DNA from 3 places in the Massilia sp. KIM genome. Region 3 is predicted to be linked to each of the others. Evidence: predicted binding sites of a transcription regulator. Region 3 holds the regulator's gene; each other region holds the start of a gene.
What was found. The regulator LexA, encoded in region 3, represses DNA repair genes until DNA is damaged. The targets are predictions, from matches to a motif close to ACTGTATNNNNATACAGT.

Region 1 (4,497 bases), 1.0 Mb from region 3:
GCATCGGACGCGGCTTCGGCGTCGACGATGGTCAGGTCGCGGTCGATGGTGACGCGCAGCTTCAGGTCATGCACCGGGACGCCGCCGGGACGCTCGCCGGACGCGAGCGTGATGTCGCGCGTCTTGACGTCGCGGATGGTGGCGTCGAGATCCCACAGGCCATCGTCGCGCGCATAGGCTTCGACGGTGATGGCGCGCGTATGCCGGAGCGAGCGCGATACGGGAGGAGACAGGGGCATAAAAACCAATGCCGTCAGAGCGGCGGTTAGTGGTGCAGCAAGTGTGCTTCATGCACGTCGCCGCAGCTTCTACGGCAACAACCGCTCATGCGGCGCTGCTTAAACCACAAAAGTTTATCACACCAAGTTCAGCGTTGCACTGCAACAGGAGGCTTTTGGGGGAATGGGAGAGACGGCGGCGCGAGGTTATTGCTGAGTGGGCAATATTGCACTTGCGTGGTCGTCTGTGCGAAGGCGGGCAACGGGGTTTATGCGAGTGGCGACGGGCTAAGCTGACAAAATTGCAAGGAAACTTGGGTCCCCGCCTACGCGGGACGACGTGCTTGTGACCGTGGCCGGATGGTGCGTGGCGAGGGTGCCGTGGCCGGGATTGCGCGGTTTTTTGTGATCGGCTACGAAAGCCGCTGACGGGCGGTCGATGGAACTTGGGTCCCCGCCTTCGCGGGGACGACGTGCTTGTGACCGTGGCCGGATGGTGCGAGGCGAGCGTGCCGTGGCCGGGATTGCGCGGTTTCTTGTGATCGGCTACGAAGGTTGCTAACGGACAGTCGGTGAAACTTGGGTCCCCGCCTACGCGGGGACGACGTTCATGTGTCCGTGGCCGAGATGGTGCGAGGCGAGCGTGCCATGGCCGGGATTGCGCGGTTTTTTGTGATCGGCTACAAAGGCCTAGCGGACGGTCGATGGAACTTGGGTCCCCGCCTACGCGGGGACGACGTTCATGGGTCCGTGGCCGAGATGGTGCGAAGTGAGCGTGCCGGGACCGGGATCACGAGGGGGTTGGGTTGGCAAAGAAAAGCGCCAGCATGCAGCGCCATCACCCGTTGAGGAATATGCCGAAACATATCGGGGATGACGCTCCATGCTGGCGCCTCGTCGGTGCTCATTTCAGCCACAGGCTTCCAGCCAGCGCAGCCAGACGCTTCCAGTCAGCGCGGACCGGCAACCGGCAACCGGCAATCGCCAGGGCTCAGATCTCGTCCTCGTCCGGACTGCCCTGCATCGCTGCACGCGCCGCGCGCTGGGAAAAGCCGCGCTGCAGCAGGAAACGCATCTGCTTGGCCCGCTCCGCCGCATCTTCCGCGACCCGGCCGAACTTGCGCTGCCAGACCTCGCGCGCACGCGCGGTCTCGCTACCGGCCAGTTCGGCCTTGATCTCGGCAAGCGCTTCGCCGTTGACTCCGTGACTTTGTAGTTCGGCCATGACGCGACTATTGCCGAAGCGGCCCGCCTTCCGGTAAATCAGAGATTCGGCGAAACGCTCCTGCGACAGCCAGTTGTTCTTTTCTAGGAAATCGAGCAGGGCTTCGACATCGTCGCCCTCCTCGGCATAGCGGGCCAGCTTGCGGCCCAGCTCGAGCCGGCTATGCTCGCGCAGCGACAGGTAGCGCAGCGCGCGCGCTTTCAGGCTCAGTGGAGGTGCTGGCATAAGACCGTGGCGGCGCGGACCGGCGATGGACTGCCGGAGCGCGCCGCCAGCGCATTACTCGCCGACGGCCTTCAGGTTCGGACGAACGTCGTCCTCGCCGGCGACCGGCGGCAGCTCGCGCACGCCCAGGGCGGCGCGGACCTTGTTCTCGATTTCGCGTGCCAGTGCCGGACGCTCTTTCAGGAACAGGCGGGCATTGTCCTTGCCCTGGCCGATACGCTCGCCGTTGTAGCTGTACCAGGAACCCGACTTCTCGACGATCTTGTTGTCGGCGCCCAGGTCCAGGATCTCGCCTTCGCGCGAAGTGCCTTCTCCGTACAGGATGTCGAAGTGGGCTTCCTTGAACGGCGGCGCGATCTTGTTCTTGACGACCTTGACCTTGGTTTCGTTACCGATCACCTCGTCGCCCGACTTGATCGAACCGGTACGGCGGATGTCCATACGCACCGAGGCGTAGAACTTCAGCGCGTTACCGCCGGTGGTGGTTTCCGGGCTGCCGAACATCACGCCGATCTTCATGCGGATCTGGTTGATGAAGATGACCAGGGTGTTGGTGCGGTTGATCGAGGCGGTCAGCTTGCGCAGTGCCTGCGACATCAGTCGCGCCTGCAGGCCCGGCAGCGAATCGCCCATGTCGCCTTCGATCTCGGCGCGCGGAGTCAGCGCCGCCACCGAGTCGATGACCACCAGGTCGACCGAACCCGAACGCACCAGGGCGTCGGTGATTTCCAGAGCCTGTTCACCGGTGTCCGGCTGCGAGATCAGCAGTTCGCTCAGATTGATGCCCAGCTTTTGCGCGTAGGTCACGTCGAGCGCGTGCTCGGCGTCGATGAAGGCGCAAGTGCCACCCAGCTTTTGCATCTGGGCGATGGTTTGCAGGGTCAGGGTGGTTTTACCCGAGGATTCCGGACCGTAGATTTCGACGATACGGCCGCGCGGCAGGCCACCGACGCCGAGCGCGATATCCAGGCCCAGCGAGCCGGTGGAAACAGTCTGCACCTCCTCGACCGGCGTATTGGCGTCCATACGCATGACCGAGCCCTTGCCGAACTGCTTTTCGATTTGCGCCAGGGCGGCTGCCAGTGCTTTGCCCTTTTCAGCGGCGTTTACTGCAATTTTTTTGTCGTCCATGGTGTACTTTCAATCGTGGAGTAGGCAAGGTAGGGGCAGAACCGCCCGTATCAAGAGCTACTACTGTATAAAAATCCAGTGGTTTTGGCAAGCACAAAATGCGTGCTGTGGTGGTGGAGACTCGCATTGTTGCGGTAAATCAAACACAATACGAATCTGTATAGAATTGAACGGTTTTACGAGGTGTCCCATGCGAATTCTGCTCGCCGAAGATGATAGCGTACTTGCCGACGGGTTGACGCGTTCCCTGCGCCAGTCCGGCTACGCCATCGATTGTGTCAAAAATGGCCAGGACGCCGACACCGCCCTGTCGACCCAGGAGTTCGATCTCCTGATCCTCGACCTCGGCCTGCCCAAGATGTCCGGCCTCGAAGTCCTGCGCCGCCTGCGCGCGCGTTCGTCCCACCTGCCGGTCCTGATCCTCACCGCCGCCGACTCGGTCGAGCAGCGCGTCGAGGGCCTGGACCTGGGCGCCGACGACTACATGGCCAAGCCCTTCGCCCTGTCCGAGCTGGAGGCGCGGGTGCGCGCCCTGACCCGGCGCGGCGCCGGCGGCGGCCCGACCGTGGTGCGCCACGGCCCGCTGGTCTACGACCAGGTCGGCCGCAGCGCCTACATCAACGACCAGATGCTCGACCTGTCGGCGCGCGAGCTGGGCCTGCTCGAAGTGCTGCTGGCGCGCAGCGGCCGCCTGGTGTCGAAGGAACAGCTGGTCGACCACCTGTGCGAGTGGGGCGAGGAAGTCTCGAACAACGCGATCGAGGTCTACGTGCACCGCCTGCGCAAGAAGATCGAGGTCGGCGGGGTGCGCATCGCCACCGTGCGCGGGCTCGGCTACTGCCTCGAGAAGTTCAGCGAGGCGCCGAAGTCTGCTCCCTCTTCCGCTCCCTCCTCCACGCCCGACAGCAAGTGAACGACCGCGAAGCCGGGCTCGCGCCCGTGCCCGAGCCCGAGCCCCAGCCCTTCGTTCCGGGGCTGGCCGAGCCGCTCTACGTGCCGCCCAATCCGGAACCCGACGAGAACATCCGCCACTCGCTGTTCGGCGAGATCCTCGACTGGATGCTAGCCCCGCTGCTGCTGCTGTGGCCGATGAGCATCGCGATCACCTACCTGGTCGCCAAGTCGATCGCCAACGAGCCCTTCGACGATGCGCTCGAGGACCGGGTCACGGTGCTGAGCCAGCAGGTGCGCCCGATCGGCAGCGGCATCGCGGCCAGGCTGGCCCCGGGCGCGCGCGACATCCTGCGCGCCGACGACGTCGACAGCGTCTACTACCAGATCAGCGGCCCCGAGGGCGACCACCTGGACGGCGACCGCGACCTGCCGCGCCCGAAGGCCGGCAACGGCGACGACGAGGCGCGCGCCGGCAAGGTGGCCTTCCGCAACGACAGCCTGCACGGCACGCCCCTGCGCATCGCCTACACCTACGTCAGCCTCGACCCGCTGCGCCAGCGCGAGGACGCGCGCGACGCGCCCGGCCTGGCCCTGGTGCAGGTGGCCGAGACCCTGGACAAGCGCGCCCACCTGGCCAACGAGATCATCAAGGGCGTGATCCTGCCCCAGTTCATCATCCTGCCGGTGATCCTGGCCCTGGTCTGGTTCGCCCTGTCGCGCGGCCTGACCCCGCTGGCCGTGCTGCAGGAAAGGATCCGCGCGCGGCCCCAGGACGACCTGTCGCCGATCGACCCGCGCCAGGTG
Region 2 (4,497 bases), 150 kb from region 3:
TGCAGTTGAGTAAGGTGACGTTGTAGGGCTCGTTTGCCGATGTCGTCGTTCCTGGCTGCTCGTCGTCGTTCCTGGCTGCTCGTCGTCGTTTCTGCCTGCTCCTCGTCGTTCCCGCCTGCTCCTCGTCGTTCGGCCTGCTCCTCGTCGTTCCGCCTGCTCCTCGTCGTTCCGCCTGATCCTCGTCGTTCCGCCTGCTCCTCGTCGTTCCGCCTGCTCCTCGTCGTTCCCGCCTGCTTCCTCGTCGTTCCGCCTGCTCCTCGTCGTTCCCGCGAAGGCGGGAACGACGTGCTGATGATGCGAAATGAGCTTGGGTCCGCGTCTACGCGGGAAGTCGTAGGCACCATTGGCGTGTACGACGGGCTGATCTCCCGGCCTGGCGTTTGAATCAGCGCCATTTCTGCAATCGATCCCTCACGATCCCAAGCACACCCGCATTCACCCGAACAAACCATGCAGATACCAGCGCGGCGCCGCATCCTCGCCAGACCCGACGATGCGCTCGCGGTAGATCCAGTACAGCGTGTGATCCTGCCCTTCCGCGATGAAGTAATCGCGCGTCTGGGTCTCGCTCCACCAGCCGGCCTCGATGCGTTCCGGCGTCGAGGCCACCTTCAGGGGCGAGCCGTAGAAGGGCCGGTGGTTGCGGATCAGGAGCGCGATCGGCTTGGCCAGCAGCCAGGCCGGACGCGGCAGGCTCTGCACGTCGGGCGGCATCCGGGCCGCGCGCACCGACGGGCTCACCTTCTGCTCCACCGGCACCCACATGTTCGCCACCTCAGGCCGGTAGTCGGCCAGCGGCACCGCCTGCAGCACGTTGTCGGCGCCTAGGCGCGCCACCAGCAGCTCGATCATGCGCAGCCGGTCTTCCTCGCTGCCGCCCGGATCGGGAAACAGCGACTCGGTGGGCGGCGCCATGGCGCGCATCTGCTGCGCTTCCAGCCCGAGGCCGATCACCGGCGCTTCCAGTTCCAGCTTGCCCAGGCGCTCCCTGAGCAGGCGCACCAGGTGCTCGTCGCGCCAGGTGGGTTCGGCCAGCGCCACCTCGAGCGCCGTGGGCGGGCGCGCCACCTTGCCGCGCTCGTGCTCGAGCAGCAGGCGGATGCGTTCGACCGCCAGCTGGCGCGCGCACAGCCAGCCGGTGAGCTGGAGCACCAGGTGGTGGGCGCCGGCCAGCAGCAGATCGGCCTGCTCGATGCGGTCGAACAGCTCCAGCCGCGCCTGGAAACGCTCGGGCGGCGCGATCCATTCGAACAGCTCGGGGTTCATGCCATAGGCGGCGTCGAGCATGTCGAGCAGCGCCCGCCCGCAGCGGCGCTGCAGGCCGGGGCGCGGCAGGCGGCGCAGCTCGTCCAGGCGCTGGCAGCCGATGCCCTCGAACCAGGCCGCGAAGGGCCGCGCCGGCGGCAGCAGGGCCACCGGCAGGCGGTCGAGGCGGCGGGTCATGCTTTCCATGCGCAGCGCGCGCCCGGCATTGCGGCGCGCCAGCAGCCAGGCCCCGCGCGCCGTGGGCGCGCAGCTGACGCAGGCGGAAAAACCCATCGCCGCCAGGTTCTCGCGCACCCGCCGGCACAGGCGGCGGATGCCGCCGAAGAGGCGCAGGCTGGCGCCGATGTCCAGCAGCAGCGTGGCTTCCTCGGCCTGGGCCACCTGCGGCGTGTACTGCAGCATGGCCATGGCCACCGCCTGCAGGGCCTCGGCCTCGCGCGCCGGCTCGCGCTCGTGCAGGCGCGCCTCGGGCATCAGCATCAGCACGCCGCCGCGGCGCATGCCGGGCCGCACACCGGCCGCGCGCGCGGCCGGCGAGATCGCCATCACGCGCTCGTGCTCGAGCACCACGCTGCCGGGGTCACTGGACCAGTTCGGGCTGAAGACCTCGAGCGGCAGCTGGGGCAAATACAGGCCGATCCACAAACGCATGGCGTTGCAACAGAGAAGGAGTGAGAGGCAGGAACAGCGGCTCGTCGCGCTGCGGTCCCCGGCGTTTGACGAAGTCGACGTTCATGCCACCCGCCGCCGGCCGCAGCGCCAGGCGCAGTGGCGCGGGCGATGCGTCTTGCGCCGCGGCCAGCGGACGGAGCATGAAAAACAGGGTTTCGCCGGCCTGCGCCGCCAGGTGCAGGCGGCGCAGGCTGTCGCCGCGCACATGGTTGGCCCAAAACAACAGTGCGCCGCAACTGCCGCTGCGCAACACCTGCTCGGCCGCCCACAGCGCGTCGGCGCTGCGGGTGGTGCGCAGCCACAACAGCAGCCCCGGATCGAGACCGAGCGCGGCCAGCGCCAGGGCCTGGGGCGGATGGGGCGGCTGCAGCAGCACGATGCGGCGTTCGGCGCATTCGGCCAGCGCCGGCTGCAGCAGGCGCATTTCGCCGATGCCGGGCTGTTGCAGGAGCAGGTCGATCAGGGTGCCGGTGGGCCAGCCTCCCCCGGGCAGCTGGGACGACAGGGCCGCGTGGCCGGTGTCGACGCAGCGCGCGCCGGAGCGCGCCAACTGGGAAGCCAGCCACAACGAAGGATGCAAAGCCTCCGGCGCGGCCATGGATGAGAGTCTTGACATGGTCGGGTCAGCGAAAAGTACTGTATAAACATACAGTAATCGCTAGGCCCGAGTTTGGCAAGGTCTATTCATTTTGAGCATACCAGTTTGGTTTTTGGTATTGATAAAACTTAAAGCCGCACAGGGTTCTGTACTTACCAAGCGCAAACGGAAAGATGGAATAATGCGGGCTCGTCTATTTACCTTCCTGCAATGACCGAGAACCCCGTCAACCTGATCGGCGCCATCCTGTTCGCCCTGGCCCTCGTCCACACCTTCTCCACCAAGGCCTTCGAGCACCTGGCCAGGCGCTATCCGCGCCACGCCGGCCTGTTCCACCTGCTGGGCGAGGTCGAGGTGGTGTTCGGCTTCTGGGCCTTCGTGCTGATCGTGGTGCTGGCCCTGATGGGCGGCGGCGCCTCGGCCATCGAGTACGTCGAGTCGCGCCAGTACACCGAACCGCTGTTCGTGTTCGTGGTCATGGTGATCGCCGCCTCGCGCCCGGTGCTGGACGCCGTGCGCAACCTGCTGCGCCTGCTGGCCCGGGTGGCGCCGGTGCGCACCGAGCTGGCCCTGTGCTGGCTGGGCCTGGCGCTGGTGCCGCTGTCCGGCTCCCTGATCACCGAACCGGCCGCCATGACCCTGGCGGCCCTGATGCTGGCGCCCGTCGTGTTCCGTCCCGATATGCCGGAATGGGCCAAGTACGCGGCCCTGGGCGCGCTCTTCGTCAACGTCTCGATCGGCGGCACCCTCACCTCCTATGCCGCGCCGCCGGTGCTGATGGTGGCCGGGGCCTGGGGCTGGGACAGCGCCTTCATGCTCGCCAACTTCGGCTGGCGCTCGGCGCTGGCGGTCGTCATCAACGCCAGCGCGGTCAGCTTCCTGCTGCGCCGCCATCTCGCGCCCCAGCCCGAGAGCCAGGCGGCGAGCGCCCCGCTGGCGGTGTCGCTGATCCACATCGCCTTCCTGGCCCTGGTGGTGGTGCTGGCCCACCACCCGGTGCTGTTCATCGGCCTGTTCCTGCTCTTCCTCGGCTATACCCAGGCCTACTCCCAGCACCAGGCGCCCCTGATCCTGAAGGAAGGCCTGCTGGTCGGCTTCTTCCTGGCCGGGCTGGTGGTGCTGGGCGGCATGCAGCAATGGTGGCTGCAGCCCCTGGTCTCCAGCCTGGGGCCGACCGCGATCTTCTTCGGTGCGCTCGGCCTGACCGCAATCACGGACAATGCAGCCTTGACCTACCTGGGTTCCCTGATCACCGGGCTGTCCGACCACGCCAAGTACATGCTGGTGGCCGGCGCGGTCTGCGGCGGCGGCCTGACCGTGATCGCCAACGCGCCCAACCCGGCCGGCGCGGCCCTGGTGCGCCAGGGCTTCGCCCACGGCTCGATCGGGGCCGTGGGCCTGTTTCTCGGCGCGCTGGCGCCCACCTGCGTGGCGGCGCTGCTGTTCCTGATCTAGAGGAGAGAACATGGACGACGACATCCTGATCGGCAAGGCCGGCGTCATCGAACGCTGCTGCCGCCGCGCCAGCGAGGAATACGACAAGGATCCCGCCACCTTCACCGACGACCTCACGCGCCAGGACGCGGCCACGCTCAACGTGATCCGCGCCTGGGAGGCGGCGATCGAGATGGGCGACTACGTAATCGGCACCGCCCGCCTCGGCCTGCCCCAGGACGAGCGCGAAGTCATCACCCTGCTGGCCGAGCATGGCTGGATCGGGGCGACGCTGGCCGAGGACCTCAAGCGCACCGGGGAATTCTGCCGCGCCGAATGGGATTACCAGGCCGCGCCCCTGCCCGCCCTGGTCACCATCATCAAGCGTGGGCTGGACGATTTCCGCGCCTATGCGCAAGCCCTGGTGGCGGGCAGCGCCCAGGCCGGGAGCGCCTGAGGGCAAGGCCGAGGCTACGCAGCGGACGCGCGGAAACAGCGCTTTCCAAAAGACAAGTCTACTGCGCGAC
Region 3 (4,497 bases):
GGTACGCAGGCGGTGCTGGTCGAGCTGGCCGACCGAGCCGAGCATACGCATGGCCAGCTGGGCGCCGCCCATCTCCATCGAGAACACGGCCACCGGCAGGCCGGCTTCGATCGCGACGTTCTCGCCGATGTTGACCGAGAAGGCGGTCTTGCCCATCGAGGGACGGCCGGCGACGATGACCAGGTCGCCCGGCTGCAGGCCCGAGGTCATGCGGTCGAGGTCGATGAAGCCGGTCGGCACGCCGGTGATCTCGCCCTGGTTCTCGCGCGAATAGAGTTCGTCGATGCGCTCGACCACTTGCGTGAGCAGCGGCTGCACCGGGACCCAGCCCTGGGCGCCGCGGGCGCCCTGCTCGGCGATGGCGAAGATCTTGGATTCGGCTTCGTCGAGGATCTGCTTGACCTCGGCGCCCTGCGGATTGAAGGCCTTGCCCGAGACCTCGTCGGCCACGGTGATGAGCTTGCGCAGGATGCCGCGGTCGCGCACGATCTCGGCGTAGCGGCGGATGTTGGCGGCGGACGGCGTGTTCTGCGCCATCGCGTTCAGGTACTGCAGCCCGCCGACCTCCTCGGCCTTGCCGAGCTGGTTGCAGGCTTCGTAGACGGTGATCACGTCCGCCGGCTTGCCGGCGTTGATCAGGCGGATCATCTGTTCGAAGATGATGCGGTGGTCGTAGCGGTAGAAGTCGTCCGCGTGCATGAAATCGGCGATGCGGTCCCACGCCGCGTTATCGCGCAGCAGGCCGCCGATGACGGACTGTTCTGCTTCGATGGAATGCGGGGGGATGCGCAGGGATTCGAGCTGCGGATCGGCGGGGGCTGCGTTCATGGCGGGCATTATACCTGCTCCTGTCACACGGCTGTAATAATGGGTGAGATTTACAGTAAAAAAGCCGGGCTAGCCCGGCTTTTTCAGGTACTACACGACCAGCTGAAAAACGCTGATTATGCAGCTTCGCCCACGACGGCGACGGTGATTTCCGACACCACGTCGGTGTGCAGCGCGACGGCAACCGGGAATTCGCCGGTCGTCTTCAGCGGGCCGGTCGGCATGCGGACCTGGGCCTTCTCGACCGGGAAGCCTTGCTTGCTCAGGGCTTCGGCGATGTCGAAGTTGGTCACCGAACCGAACAGACGGCCGTCCACGCCCGCCTTCTGGGCGATGGTGACGGTCATGCCGCCCAGCTTGTCGCCTTGCGCCTGGGCTGCGGCCAGCTTCTCGGCAGCAGCTTTTTCCAGTTCAGCGCGCTTGGCTTCGAACTCGGCCACGGCAGCTTGGGTAGCGCGGCGGGCCATCTTTTGCGGGATCAGGAAGTTACGTGCGTAACCGTCCTTGACTTTCACCACGTCGCCCAGGTTGCCGACGTTGACCACTTTTTCCAACAGAATAACTTGCATGTTTTATCTCCAGGATATCTGACTGTGCCGACGATTAGGCGTTGTGCAGGTCGGTGTACGGCAGCAGCGCGAGGTAGCGTGCGCGCTTGATCGCGGTGTCGACCTGGCGCTGGTAGTGCGCCTTGGTGCCGGTCAGGCGTGCCGGCATGATCTTGCCGTTTTCCTGGACGAAGTCCTTCAGGGTGTCGATGTCCTTGTAGTCCACTTGCTCAACGCCGGCGGCGGTGAAGCGGCAGAACTTCTTGCGCTTGAACAGCGGGTTTTGCTGTTTGCGCTTCTCTTTGAGCTTAGCTTTGTTTTTGTCGAACTTTTTACCGAATGCCATTTTGAGGCTCCTGTATCTATCTAGTGCCGACTAGGCGGCTTGGAAATCAATGATGTGAAACACCAGGGCTTTGCTGTTGCGGTTTTTCCGTGCGAGGAATCCGGTGAACTGGTAGCTGGCGCCGAGTTCGGCGCTGCCGAACCTGCCCGAGATCTCCCCCGCGGCGAACGCGGGAATCTCGAACTCCACGAGTCTTGCGACACCGGCTTCTTCCTGCTGCCCCGAGTGCATCAGGATGGCGGACACGATGGGCACGCCGGCCGGGGTGTAACGCAGGACATCACGCTCGGCGATGGTCGCGACGAGCTGGAGCTGGTTCACTACCTGTTACTTCGAATTCCTGGGAAAAACTCAGGCAGCTGCGGCCGGAGCAGCGGCTGCTGCTTCTGCGCGGTGGCTCTTGGCTGCGTCTTCGCGCTGCACCGACTTCATCATCGGCGACGGTGCGGTTTCGGCCTTCTTCATCTTAACGGTCAGATGACGCAGGACGGCATCATTGAATTTGAATGCGGTTTCCAGCTCGACCAGGGTCTCGTTGTCGCACTCGATGTTCATGCAGATGTAGTGTGCCTTCGGCAGCTTCTGGATCTGGTAAGCCATCTGGCGACGGCCCCAGTCTTCCACGCGATGGATGTTACCGCCGCGGCTGGTCACCGTGGTCTTGTAACGCTCGATCATCGCCGGAACTTGCTCGCTCTGGTCCGGGTGGACGATAAAAACGATTTCATAATGACGCATGCAACACTCCTTGAGGACGTTTAAACAAATGCCCACCTCGGCGTCAAGACGAGTGTGGGAAGGGAAAGCCTTCGATTATAGCCTGAAAAATGGGCGAATGGGAAATGGAATCTTGGCCCGGAGGGGCTGGCGGCGGCTTCCGAAGGGCGCGTTTTGCGGGCAAACCACGCCGATCTGGGCTTCCTGGCCGCGATTGCACGGTTTTTTTACACTTTTCGTGCGTTTCCCCTTGCGCATAGCAGAATACTGTACAAAAATACAGTCTACTCCTACAACCATATGCCGTAAGACATCCATGCTCAAGCTCACTGCAAGGCAAGAACAGATCCTTAACCTGATCAAGGAAGCGATCGAGAACACCGGTTTCCCGCCGACACGCGCCGAGATCGCGGCCGAACTGGGCTTCAAGTCGGCCAATGCGGCCGAGGAGCATCTGCAGGCGCTGGCGCGCAAGGGCGCCATCGAAATCTCGCCGGGCACTTCGCGCGGCATCCGCCTGGTCGGCGCGACGGTCGAGCAGATCCCGATGCCGCCGCCGGCCATGATGATGTCCCTGCCCCTGGTCGGCCGCGTGGCCGCCGGCTCGCCTATCCTGGCCCAGGAGCACGTGGAAGCCACCTACAGCGTCGACGCCGCGATGTTCTCGGCCCGGCCTGACTTCCTGCTGAAGGTCAAGGGCTGGTCGATGCGCGACGCGGGCATCTGCGACGGCGACTTCCTGGCGGTGAAGAAGATCGACAGCGCCAAGAACGGGCAGATCGTGGTGGCGCGCCTGGGCGACGAGGTGACGGTCAAGCGTTATCGCAAGACGGGGGATACGGTGGAGCTCTTGCCGGAGAATCCGGACTTCAAGGTGATCCGCGTCGAACCGGGCGACGAGTTCGCGCTCGAGGGGCTGGCGGTGGGCTTGATGCGCAGCTGGCATTGAGCTGCGGCGCGGTGCCGTAACCCTGCGCTGCGAAGGCCGCTGCGGGTTGCTGTAACACTGCGCTGCGAATGCCACTGCGGGTTGCTGTAACACTGCGCTGCGAACTTGGATCCCCGCCTTCGCGGGGATGACGTTGGTTAAGTCAGGGAAGCGTTGGTGTGTGTGTGACTTCGGCCACGTACCCAAACACGTCGTCCCCGCGGAGGCGGGGACCCAAGTTTGCGCGAACCACCCCAAGCGTATTACTTGCCCTTCTCCGCCGCCGCATCCTTGATCATGGCATTGTGCTGCAACATATAGACCCCGGCCGCCGCCTTCCACGCCGCGAAACTTGGGTCCCGGCCTTCGCCGGGACGACGTTGGTTGAGGGTGCGGAGCACTCCGGCGAAGCGACTTCGGCCTCCGGCGCCAGCACGTCGTCCCGGCGCAGGCCGGGACCCAAGTTTGCCTGAACCACCCCCAGCGTATTACTTGCCCTTCTCCGCCGCCGCATTCTTGATCATGGCATTGTGCTGCAGCACGTAGGCCTCGGTCGCCGCCTTCCACGCCGCGAAGTCCGCCAGGATCAGCTTCGAGCTCACTTTCGCCTCCTCCGCGACGTTCTCTCGCACCCGTTCCAGGTGGGCCGCCGAGGCCTCGGTTTCCTGCTTGTTCATGAGCTTGGCGATATCCGCAGGAATCTTCTTGGTCAGCGGCGAATTCGCGTTCAGGTTGGTGACGAACTTGTTGTAGCAGTTCTGCCAGGTATTCACCGCCGCACCCACCCGGTCGATCTCTTCGTTGATCTTGGACATGGCCGGAATGCGCGGCGCCGGGCAACGGAATTCGCCCGACTTCAGGTCGGCGCCGTCATAGCCCTTGACCCAGTAATCGATGTCCGCGCGCCGCTCGACGCGCTGCTTCATCACGTCCAGCGAGGCAGCCGCCACCTTGTTGCCCTTGGCCGCCGCCTTGCGGAACAGCGCCTCGGCCTTGGCCTCGTCCACCTCCCCCGCCTCACCGTACCAGTACATCTGCCCCAGGTGCTGCTGGGCTTCCGGATTGCCCGCGTTGGCCAGCTTGGTGTAGAGCTTGAGCGCGGTCGCGTAATCCTTCTTCTCGAAGGCGGC

Region 1: recA (recombinase RecA) is a predicted target of LexA. The motif match lies at 2,862-2,879, and genes of this name have one in related genera.
Region 2: imuA (translesion DNA synthesis-associated protein ImuA) is a predicted target of LexA. The motif match lies at 2,574-2,591, and genes of this name have one in related genera.

The regions. Positions count from the first base shown of each region.
Region 1 covers NZ_MVAD01000002.1:224,252-228,748, reverse strand. Annotated here, with positions in the region: gene B0920_RS15775 (DUF2889 domain-containing protein) at 1-239, opposite strand, end outside; gene recX (recombination regulator RecX) at 1,210-1,668, opposite strand; gene recA (recombinase RecA) at 1,723-2,799, opposite strand; gene B0920_RS15760 (response regulator transcription factor) at 2,990-3,712, shown strand; gene B0920_RS15755 (sensor histidine kinase) at 3,709-4,497, shown strand, end outside.
Region 2 covers NZ_MVAD01000002.1:1,074,913-1,079,409, reverse strand. Annotated here, with positions in the region: gene B0920_RS19555 (GNAT family N-acetyltransferase) at 1-26, shown strand, start outside; gene B0920_RS19550 (DNA polymerase Y family protein) at 436-1,917, opposite strand; gene imuA (translesion DNA synthesis-associated protein ImuA) at 1,847-2,554, opposite strand; gene B0920_RS19540 (putative Na+/H+ antiporter) at 2,747-3,991, shown strand; gene B0920_RS19535 (DUF86 domain-containing protein) at 4,002-4,427, shown strand.
Region 3 covers NZ_MVAD01000002.1:1,229,278-1,233,774, reverse strand. Annotated here, with positions in the region: gene B0920_RS20255 (replicative DNA helicase) at 1-837, opposite strand, end outside; gene rplI (50S ribosomal protein L9) at 945-1,397, opposite strand; gene rpsR (30S ribosomal protein S18) at 1,432-1,722, opposite strand; gene priB (primosomal replication protein N) at 1,753-2,043, opposite strand; gene rpsF (30S ribosomal protein S6) at 2,074-2,460, opposite strand; gene lexA (transcriptional repressor LexA) at 2,756-3,388, shown strand; gene B0920_RS20225 (tetratricopeptide repeat protein) at 3,856-4,497, opposite strand, start outside.